DNA from 3 places in the Aminobacter sp. 01T433 genome. Region 2 is predicted to be linked to each of the others. Evidence: predicted binding sites of a transcription regulator. Region 2 holds the regulator's gene; each other region holds the start of a gene.

The links. Region 2 encodes PhoB, which activates phosphate uptake and scavenging genes when phosphate is short. Its sites were predicted from a motif close to TGTCATNNANCTGTCAT; they were not measured.
Region 1: the regulator PhoB is predicted to act here: its motif matches at 1,693-1,709, upstream of olsB (l-ornithine N(alpha)-acyltransferase).
Region 3: the regulator PhoB is predicted to act here: its motif matches at 1,265-1,281, upstream of phnN (phosphonate metabolism protein/1,5-bisphosphokinase (PRPP-forming) PhnN).

Annotation. Positions count from the first base shown of each region.
Region 1 is NZ_JBFTPR010000001.1:151,125-154,618, reverse strand. It holds gene AC1DLV_RS00760 (PAS domain-containing hybrid sensor histidine kinase/response regulator) at 1-1,612, shown strand, start outside; gene olsB (l-ornithine N(alpha)-acyltransferase) at 1,761-2,642, shown strand; gene AC1DLV_RS00750 (MmcQ/YjbR family DNA-binding protein) at 2,647-3,000, shown strand; partial or broken gene AC1DLV_RS00745 (LysE family translocator) at 3,102-3,494, shown strand, end outside.
Region 2 is NZ_JBFTPR010000005.1:218,412-221,905, forward strand. It holds gene AC1DLV_RS10325 (ROK family protein) at 1-632, shown strand, start outside; gene AC1DLV_RS10330 (GCG_CRPN prefix-to-repeats domain-containing protein) at 813-1,118, shown strand; gene phoB (phosphate regulon transcriptional regulator PhoB) at 1,200-1,889, opposite strand; gene phoU (phosphate signaling complex protein PhoU) at 1,912-2,619, opposite strand; gene pstB (phosphate ABC transporter ATP-binding protein PstB) at 2,661-3,482, opposite strand.
Region 3 is NZ_JBFTPR010000001.1:8,596-12,089, forward strand. It holds gene AC1DLV_RS00055 (peptide chain release factor 3) at 1-1,235, shown strand, start outside; gene phnN (phosphonate metabolism protein/1,5-bisphosphokinase (PRPP-forming) PhnN) at 1,428-2,057, shown strand; gene AC1DLV_RS00065 (DUF1513 domain-containing protein) at 2,074-3,174, opposite strand; gene AC1DLV_RS00070 (imelysin family protein) at 3,176-3,494, opposite strand, start outside.

The sequences.
Region 1 (3,494 bases), on a different contig from region 2:
GATCGCCCGCGACATCACCGCGCGCAAGCGCGCCGAAACCGCGCTCATCGGTGCACGCGAGCGCGCCGAATATGCGAGCCAGGCAAAGTCGCGTTTCCTGGCCACGGTAAGCCACGAAATCCGCACGCCGATGAACGGCATCATGGGCATGGCAAAGCTCTTGCACGACACCGAGCTGTCGCCCGAGCAACGCACCTATGTCGGCGCGATCTCGACGTCGGCGAGCGCACTTTTGGCGCTGATCGAGGACCTGCTCGACTATTCAAAGATCGAGGCAGGACGCTTCGACCCCGAACCGCAGCCGATGTCGCCGCGCGAGATCGCTGACAATGTGGTCGAGCTTCTGGCCTCGCGCGCGTTCGGCAAGGGCATTGGCCTCGGCTGCCATGTCGCGCTCAACGTGCCCCAGATGATATCAGCCGATCCGGGCCGCGTGCGCCAGGTGCTGCTCAACCTGATTGGAAACGCCATAAAATTCACCGATGCCGGTGGCATCATGCTGAGCGTCGAGCGTATCCGCGACGAGCACCCCGACAAGATCCGCTTCACCGTGGCCGATACGGGATCGGGCCTGCGCGCCGAGGACATGGAGCGCATCTTCGAAGAGTTCGAACAAGCCGACGGCACTTCGACCCGCTCGCATGGTGGTGCTGGGCTCGGGCTTGCCATCTCCAAGCGCCTCGTGACCTCGATGGGCGGCACGATATCGGCCAAGAGCATTTCGGGCGAAGGTTCCGAGTTCTCCTTCGATCTGCCCGCCTTCGGCGCCACCGAAGACGCACAAGCCAGCGTCGATGTGCTTGCCGGCCGCCATGTGGTGATCCTGTCCAGGAACACCACGGAAGCCGAAGCAATCGCCGAGACCGTCCGCGCCCATGGCGGCAGCGCCGACATCGCTGTCACGCCCGAGCAGGCACAAGGTTTTGCCGCTGGCTGCAACGCACTCCTCATCGATGCGGCAATGGAAGAAAGTGACGGCCGCATGCTCCAGAGGTTGCGCGAGAGCGGTTTTGCGTCAAGCGAAGCGGTGACGCTGATTGCCCCGAACGACCGGGGCCTTCTGGGCGAATTGCGCGCCAGCGGCTACGCGACTTTCCTCGCCCGGCCGGTGCGCGGCGAGACCTTGCTGCGGGTGTTGCTGGCGAATCAGGGCGTCGTTGCGGGGCAAGCGCAGCCCATAGACAGCCGCACTGTCGCCAAGCCTGCGGCTAATTCACACCTTCTTGGCTTGTCGGTGCTGATCGCCGAGGACAACGACATCAATGCCATGCTCGCCCGCGCGGTGCTGCTCAAGGCGGGACACCGGGTCGATGTCGTCAACAACGGCAAGGCTGCCGTCGAGGCGGTGACGGGTGGCGCGCGCAAACGCCGCTACGACGTCGTGCTGATGGACCTGCATATGCCCGTAATGGACGGATTGGACGCGATTTCGGCCATTCGCAGGCACGAAGAGCAACATGGGCTTTCCGCCCTGCCGATCATGGTCTTGTCGGCCGACAGCCAGGAAAAGACCCGCCATGCAGTGCTCGCCCATGGTGCCAGCGGCTTTATCACCAAGCCGCTGGACCCAGACGTTCTGATAAATCTTGTCGAACAGCGCGCCGCTGCCTGACCAGTTCTGTCGATTTCCCTAGCCGGCTAGGCGCCGTTGCTTGCCCTCTCAGTCTTGCCCGCGCGGGTCGATCACGATACTGTCACAATCCTGTAGCACCGACACCGTATCCCCGCGCCAGGAGGGATGGCTCGAAGGAGAATCACCCGTGCATACAGCCTTGCCGGACAGTGACACTCAGAAAGCCAACGGCGCCAAGGTGACAGTGCCTTCCAAACCTTTACTCCCAGGAACGCCGCTCGGACGGATCGGTACATTGGAAGTTCGCCTCGCCCGAGACGAATCCGAGATCGCTGCCGCGCAGGAAGTTCGCTACCGCGTGTTCTTCGACGAACTCGGCGCTCGAAAGCAGGCGTTTCACTCGATCGAACGCCGCGACTCCGACCGCTTCGACGACGTCTGCGACCACCTTTTGGTCTTCGACACCTCGATCAATGGCCCCGAGCATCGCCGCATCGTCGGCACCTACCGGCTGCTGCGCCAGGAGCGCGCGACCGAGGCCGGCGGGTTTTATTCCGACGACGAATTCGAGCTGAACAAGCTCATTGCACGCCATCCCGGCCAGCGCTTCCTTGAGCTGGGCCGCTCCTGCGTGCTGCCCGAATACCGCTCCAAGCGGACCATCGAGGCGCTGTGGCAAGGCATCTGGGCCTATCTCAACCGCTACGACATCGACGTCATGACCGGCTGCGCTTCCTTCCACGGCACGGTGCCGGCGGCACATGCCGAGGCGCTGACCTACCTTGCCCATCATTGCCGTACCAGCGCGGACTGGGACGTGCGCGCTGTCGCGTCGCGCTATTGCGCCATGGATTTGATGCCGATCGAGGCGGTCAATGCCAAGTCGGCGATCGCTGCCATGCCGCCGCTGGTGAAAGGCTATCTGCGCGTCGGCGCCAAGATCGGCGACGGCTGCGTCATCGATCACGATTTCGGCACCACCGACGTCTTCATCGTCATGCCGGTCAAGGAAATCGGGGCCCGCTACATCAATTATTACGGCGGGGAAGCGCAGCGCTTCGCCGCCTAGCTCAGTGATTAGCGATCTCTCCAGCGCCTTCGACAAGCTGCGCGCAGCAGCCGAAGGCCTGCCAGAGGTTGTCGAGGGTACCTCCTACGGCACCCCGTCGCTTCAGCTCCGCAAGAAACTCCTCTGCCGCGTCAAGGATGCCGACACGGTCGTTGTCATGTGTGCGCTCGAGGAAAAAGAGATGCTGATGGAGGCCGATCCGCAGCTCTATTTCGAGACGGCCCACTACAAGGGCTGGCCGGCCATGCTGGTGCGCATCCACGAGATTCCGCTCGACCAGCTCCGAGCCCGGCTCGAACGCGCCTGGCTGATGCGGGCACCGAAAAGCCTGGTGAAGGCGTGGCAGGGGCAATCCTGATTTCGCTTTGGCGATAGCAGGCACTGGCAAACGGGTTGCCATTGGCGCTCAATGAGCCTACCCAGAAATTCCGAAAGTGATCTAACCTTTCGGGAGTTCCCATGGATTTCTCTACCTTACTCGCCTTCGCAGCGGCATTCTTTGTTTTCGCCGCGAGCCCTGGCCCGGACAACATGACTATTGTTGCGCGCACGATCACAAATGGCGCGGCATCAGGCATTGCCTATGGCGCGGGAACTGTCGTCGGAATCTTGATCTTTTTGGCGCTCGCAGCCTTTGGTCTTTCTATCGTCGCCGCCGAGATGGGTATGACGATGACGATCCTGCGCTATGCCGGCGCGGCCTATCTGGTCTGGATGGGCATCAAGCTGTGGACGGCTGATCCCATCGTTCCCGAACTTCAGCCTGATGGTGGTTCCGGTGCCCTGCTGAGCATCTTTGCGACCGGCATCACACTCAATCTTGGTAATGCCATTGTTCTACGTGGCATTGCT
Region 2 (3,494 bases):
AGGCCCTGCGCTGGCGCGACCCAGTCCGCTACCGCGACGATTTCATCGCCATCCTGCTTTCGCATGGCATCGGCATGGGACTGGTATTGAAGGGCGAGCTCTTCACCGGCACGCATTCGTCAGGGGGCGAGTTCGGCCACATGATCCACCGGCCCGAGGGCGCGCTTTGCCGCTGTGGCCGGCGCGGCTGCGTCGAAGCCTATGCCGGCAACTACGCCATATGGCGCAATGCACGTCTCGGCGACGAGAATGCCGAGCCGCTCGCCGATCTCTCCGACGAGGACATCACCGCCCTCGCCGACGCCGCCCGCGACCATGACGGCCCCGAGCGCGAGGCGTTCCGCAAGGCGGGCGAGGCCATCGGCTTCGGCCTGGGATCGATGTTTGCGCTGATCGATCCGGCACCGCTCGCCTTTGTTGGCGTGGGTGCTACCGCCTTCGACTTGATGGAGCCGCATGTCCGCGCGGCCATCGCCAAGACGGCCGGCGGGCTGCACTCGAAGGCGATCTCCTTCGACACCGAACCGAACGAAGTCCCCCTCATCCGCCTGGGCTGCCTGATGCGCGCCTTGCTCTATGTCGATCAGGAGATCTTCGCCGCAGGCCCAGCCCCCGCGCAGCACAGGGGCTGACATACCGCTCAAGGACATTTGATTTCGGCTGTCGCAATTACAACGACGGTCGCGACCATACTGGCACCCTGGATGACAGTCCGCGTCCGCCCCTTGAAGCAGGCTCCAGGCCTCGGCAAGGGAACCGCGAGTGGAACCAAACCTGGAACCGACTTGTCTTCCAGTTTCGGAGAACCCGCGATGACCAGTCTGCTGCGTAACATCCTGGCCGGCATCGGCCTTTTGTGTGCTTCATCGTTTTCTGCGTCAGCATCCCCGATCCCCGCACCGCTTGCCCCTGAAGCTTCGGCGATGGTCATTCCCATTGTACAGGGCTGCGGCGTCGGCGGCTGGCGCGGGCCGTATGGCGGATGCCGCTATGGCGAATATAGGCGGGTTGCGCCGCGCTACGGCAACGGCTGCCCTCCGGGCTATTGGCACGGCCCCTACGGTCATTGCCGCAACACACCTTATCATGGGCGGCTGCCGAACGGCGGATGGCGCTGATCGCACTTTGGCGACAAAGCGCCTGGTCGTGTCCGTCAAGCGTGCGGCGGGCCAAACGTCGTTGTCCCGCCGAACGGTCGCCTAATCCTCGCGGATAGCGTAGCCGGCGCCGCGGATGGTGCGGATCACGTCGGGCATGCGCCCGGTGTTGACCGCCTTGCGCAGGCGCCCGACATGGACGTCGACGGTGCGTTCGTCGATGTAGATCGTCTCGCCCCAGACATTATCGAGCAACTGGCTGCGCGAAAACACCCGGCCGGGATGCCGCATCATGAACTCAAGCAGCCGGAACTCGGTTGGCCCGAGCTTGATCTCGCTCTTCTTGCGGTAGACCCGGTGCGACTCGCGATCGAGCATGATGTCGCCGACCTTGAGGATCGAAGAAAGCACTTCGGGCTTGGCCCGGCGCAGCAACGCCTTCACCCGCGCCATGAACTCAGGCGTCGAGAACGGCTTGACCAGATAGTCATCGGCACCGGTCGAAAGCCCGCGCACGCGGTCGCTTTCTTCGCCACGCGCCGTCAGCATGATGATCGGCAGGCGTTCGGTGTCGGGCCGCATCCGAAGCCTGCGGCACAGCTCGATGCCGGAGAGTGCCGGCACCATCCAGTCGAGCACCAAAAGGTCGGGCACGTTTTCCTGAAGCCGTATTTCGGCCTCGTCGCCACGCGTGACGACTTCGACCTGGTAGCCTTCGGACTCGAGGTTGTAGCGAAGCAGCACGCCCAGCGGCTCTTCATCCTCGACGACCATGATCTTGGGGGCGATCATCGGCTGTCCTCTATGTTGGAGTTCAGGTGGCCGAAACCGGCGACGTGGTTTCTTCAACCTTCGGCCGGTGGAGCGGCAGCTGCGTGCCGGTCACCACGAAATACGCGTTCTCGGCGATGTTGGTGACATGGTCGCCAATGCGCTCCAGGTTTTTGGCGCAGAACAAAAGATGCGTGCAGGCAGTGATGTTGCGCGGATCTTCCATCATGTAGGTCAGGAGCTCGCGGAACACGGCGTTGTACTGGATGTCGATCTTCTGGTCGTCGGCGCGCAAGTTCTTCAGGCCCTCGGCCTGACGCGCGACATAGAGATCAACCACGCCCCGCACCTGGTCGAGCACCAGCTGTGCCATGGCATCGATCGAATGCGAAAGATTGCGTGGCGTCGGCGATTGGCCGACGGCGCCAACGCGCTTGGCGATGTTCTTGGCAAGATCGCCGATGCGTTCGAGATCGCCCGCCATGCGGATGGCGCCGACCACGGCGCGCAGATCCTGGGCCATCGGCTGGCGCTTGGCGATCAGCGTGATGGCGCTGTTGTCGAGTTCGCGCTGCTTGGCGTCCATGATCGTGTCGTCGGCGACAACGCTTTGCGCCAGCGCCTGGTCGGACGACAACAGCGCACGGATGGCACCGGCAACCATCGAGCTGCCAAGATCGCCCATGTCACGGATGAGCTGGTCGACATGCTGGAGTTCTTCGTCGAAGGACCGGACTGTATGTTCGCCCATGATTTATTCCTCGTCTCGTATACCGCGGCGAAAACGTCCACTCAGCCGAAGCGGCCGGTGATGTAGTCCTGCGTCCGCTTGTCGTCGGGGTTGGTGAACATCTTGTCGGTAGCGCCTTCCTCGACGAGATAGCCGAGGTGGAACATCGCGGTGCGCTGCGACACGCGTGCCGCCTGCTGCATCGAGTGCGTCACGATCACGATCGTGTAGTTCTCGCGCAGCTCGTCGATCAGCTCCTCCACCTTCGCGGTGGCGATCGGATCGAGTGCCGAGCACGGCTCGTCCATCAGGATCACCTCAGGCGACACCGCAATGGCGCGCGCGATGCACAGGCGCTGCTGCTGGCCACCCGACAGGCCGGTGCCCGGCTCGTTGAGACGGTCCTTGGCTTCGTTCCACAGGGCCGCCTTCTGCAGGCTCTTCTCGACGATCACGTCGAGCTCGGCCTTGTTCTTGGCAAGGCCGTGGATACGTGGGCCATAGGCGACGTTTTCGTAGATCGACTTGGGGAACGGGTTCGGCTTCTGGAACACCATGCCGACACGCGCGCGCAGTTCGACCACGTCGATCTTGGGATCGTAGATATCCTCGTTGTCGAGCGTGATCTTGCCGCCGACACGAGCTGCGTCGATGGTGTCGTTCATGCGGTTGAGGCAACGCAGGAAGGTCGACTTGCCACAGCCCGAAGGGCCGATCAGCGCTGTCACCTGGTTCTGTCGGACGTCCAGATTGACACCGAACAGCGCCTGCTTGTCGCCATAGTGCACGGTGACCTGGTCGCCGCGCATCTTGATGATTTCGTTGGGTCTGTTCATCTCGGCATTTACCGCGTCTTCGAGTTTTTTCTCGGTCATGATGTTCATAGCAGGATACTC
Region 3 (3,494 bases), on a different contig from region 2:
CGCGCACGCTGAAGCTGTTCGAGGTCTGCCGCCTGCGCGACATCCCGATCATCACCTTCGTCAACAAGATGGACCGCGAGGCGCGCAACACCTTTGAGATCCTCGACGAGATCGAAGAGAAGCTGGCGCTCGACACTGCCCCGATCACCTGGCCGATCGGCCAAGGCAAGACCTTTTCCGGTACCTATCACCTTGCCCAGAACGCAGTGCGCCACGGCGATGCCGAAAAAGAGCGCACGCCGGTCCATGGCCCGGACTCCAACCGAGCCGCTGGCCTTCTGCCCGACAATGAGCGCCCGGCCTTTATCGAGGAACTGGAACTTGCGCGCGAAGCTTGCCGGCCCTTCGACCTGCAGGCGTTCCGCGAAGGCCATCTGACGCCGGTCTATTTCGGCTCGGCGCTGCGCAATTTCGGCGTCCGCGACCTGATCGAGGCTTTGGGCGAGATCGGCCCGCCGCCGCGCGCCCAGGAAGCCGATACCCGCAAGGTCGAGGCAACGGAGGAGAAGATGACCTCCTTCGTCTTCAAGATCCAGGCCAACATGGACCCCAACCACCGCGACCGCATCGCCTTCGTCCGCGTCTGCTCGGGCGAGCTCAAGCGCGGCATGAAGGCCAAGCTCGTGCGCACCGGCAAGCAGATGAGCCTGTCGGCGCCGCAGTTCTTCTTCGCCCGTTCGCGCATCACCGCCGACGAGGCCTATGCCGGCGACGTGGTCGGCATCCCCAACCACGGCACGCTGCGCATTGGCGACACGCTGACCGAGGGCGAGGATATCCTGTTCCGCGGCGTGCCCAATTTCGCGCCGGAAATCCTGCGCCGCGTCCGCCTCGGCGATGCGATGAAGGCCAAGAAGCTCAAGGAAGCGCTGCACCAGATGGCCGAAGAGGGCGTGGTACAGCTGTTCCAGCCGGAAGACGGCTCGCCGGCGATTGTCGGTGTCGTTGGCGCGCTGCAGATCGACGTGCTGAAGGAACGGCTGTCGGTCGAATACACGCTGCCGGTCGACTTCGAGATGGCGCGGTTTTCGGTCTGCCGCTGGATCGACGCCGACGACAAGGCCAACCTGCATCGCTTCATCGAAAGCCATCGCGGCGACATCGCGCGCGATCTCGACAATGATCCGGTGTTCCTCGCCCAGCACGAATTCTCGCTCAACTACGAGGCCGAGCGCTGGAAGATGATCCGCTTTGCCGCGATCAAAGACTATCAGGTCCGCGACATCGTCGCATGACAATGGCGGAGCGGTTTTGCCGCTCCGCGTTTCGTCATTCCGTCATGTAAATCGCCTAATGACATTTCCGTGCCGCTGTCGACCTTGGTCCAAGCCAAGGTGGGTGACAGGGTGGCAGTTGAGATGTTCAATGCGCCGTTGCCTGTGCAGGGCCCGGCGGGCCGATGCGCTGGCACGGAGGAATGACGACGCATGATGGTTTCAGCATTGATCGAGCGTGAATTGACCCAGATCGGCTCTCCCCTACGCAACGGTGTCTTCGTTGCCGTCGTCGGCCCCAGCGGTGCCGGCAAGGACACGCTGATCGCCTATGTCCGCGAACGCCTCGGCGACGATGAGCACGTCGAATTCGCCCGCCGCGTCATCACCCGCCACAGCGACGGCGCGACAGAAGATCACGATACGCTGGCCGACGCCGCCTTCGTTGAGGCCGACGCCTCCGGCGCTTTCGCGCTATCCTGGGAAGCGCATGGCCTGCGCTACGGCATTCCTGCCGCCGTCGACGATGCGATCGATGTCGGCCATGTCGTCGTCGCCAACACTTCGCGCGGTGTCATCCCCGCTTTGCGTCAGCGCTACGCCAACGTCGTGGTGGTCGAAATCACGGCATCGCCTGAAATCCTGGCGGAACGGCTTGCCGCGCGCGGCCGTGAATCGCGCGGCGAGGTGCTGGCGCGCCTGGCGCGCACCGCCCCGCACGATCTCTCGGGCCCCGGCCATGTCGCCATCGACAACAGCGGAGTGGCTGATGTTGCCGGCGAACGCTTCCTTGCGGTGCTGCGCAAGGCGGTCGCTTTTTCGGACGTGTCAGGCCTGGTGTGATTGCGTAAGTGTAGGCTTACTCATTGATGCGCAGCATGTGATTGTCCCACACATATTCCGGGCGGCTTGCCTGGTCGCCATTCGGTTCAACGATAAGGCCCGCGCCCGTGGTGGCGAGGAAGCCGTCGCGGTCGGGTGCCAGGCCGCAGACCTCGACCAGATCGTTCCTGGCGACCACCTTGCCGCTTTTGGCCTCGATCATCACCCAGGCATTGCCTTGGGGTGATGATACCGCCACAAGGCCCGCGTCGCGGTTGGCAGCCACCGAGCCGATATAGTTGCGGAAGCCGCCGAGGATGTCTTCGGGCATCTCCAGCATGGCAAGTTCTTCGCCGCGCCTGGCGCGCCCGACGAGCAGCGGCCTTTCCGTCGCCGGCCCCTCATGCTGGCAGCCGAACCAGACGGTGCCCTCAGCGTCGATATCCATGTGCCGGATCGACAGTTGGTGCAGCGTTTGCGGCAGTTCGTGCTTTTCCCTGAGGTCGCCGGAAACGCGGTCGACCAGCACGAAGGACGGCTTCATCGTCGGGATATTGAGCTTGGCGCGGCCGAAATCCGGGTGGGTCTCGATGCCGCCATTGCAGATCGCAAGCGTCTGGCCGTCGCCGAGCAGGATCAGCTCGTGCGGGCCGACGCCATAGGTCGGGAACTCACCGAGACGGCGGAAACCGTCGCGCGCGTCGTAGATGCCGACCATGCCGGCGGCGTTGTCGAAATCGTTCTCGGTCACATAGAGCAAGGCCCCGTCGGGCGAAAACACGCCATGGCCGTAATAGTGCCGGCCAGCGATGCTCGGGATGGTCAGCGGCTCATCCTTGCCGGTATGGTCGAAGACCAGCATGAAGGTGCCGGGCTGGCGCGCGAACACCACCGACTTGCGCGAGATCGGATCGAAGGTGACGTCGTGGCCACGCTCTGGCAACGCCACGCTGTGCAGGATCTTGCCCGCCTCCGACAGCACCGCAACGCCATATTCGCCCGTGCGCGCTTGGTAAGCTGTCGCGAACATAGCGTCGGTGTCGAGCGCCAGAGCACGCTTGGCCGGCGTGAGCGACATCAGGAAAGTCGCACCTGCCGCCTTGAGGAAATCGCGGCGGTCGAACAGGGGCGTCCGCATGTCAGTCCCCGTCGAGCGAGGAGAAGCCCGCGGTCAGCCCGAGCGCGCCGGCAAGCCGCGTGCCGAAGAGTTCCGACAGGCTGGAGGTCACGACACCGAAATAAGTGAGCTTTGCGCGCTTTTCCGGGTCAGCGAGCACCGCATCGATCGGCCCGGTAACACCAGTCACCGCATTTTGTGCGTTGGCGAATTCGAAATCGATCGACTGCGCGATCCATTCGGAATCCGTGGGCAGCAGGCTGCCGAATTTCGAGGCGTCGAACAGTGCCTTCATGCCTGACATGTTGCCGCCGAGCGCGGCGGCGGTGCCCTGCGAACGC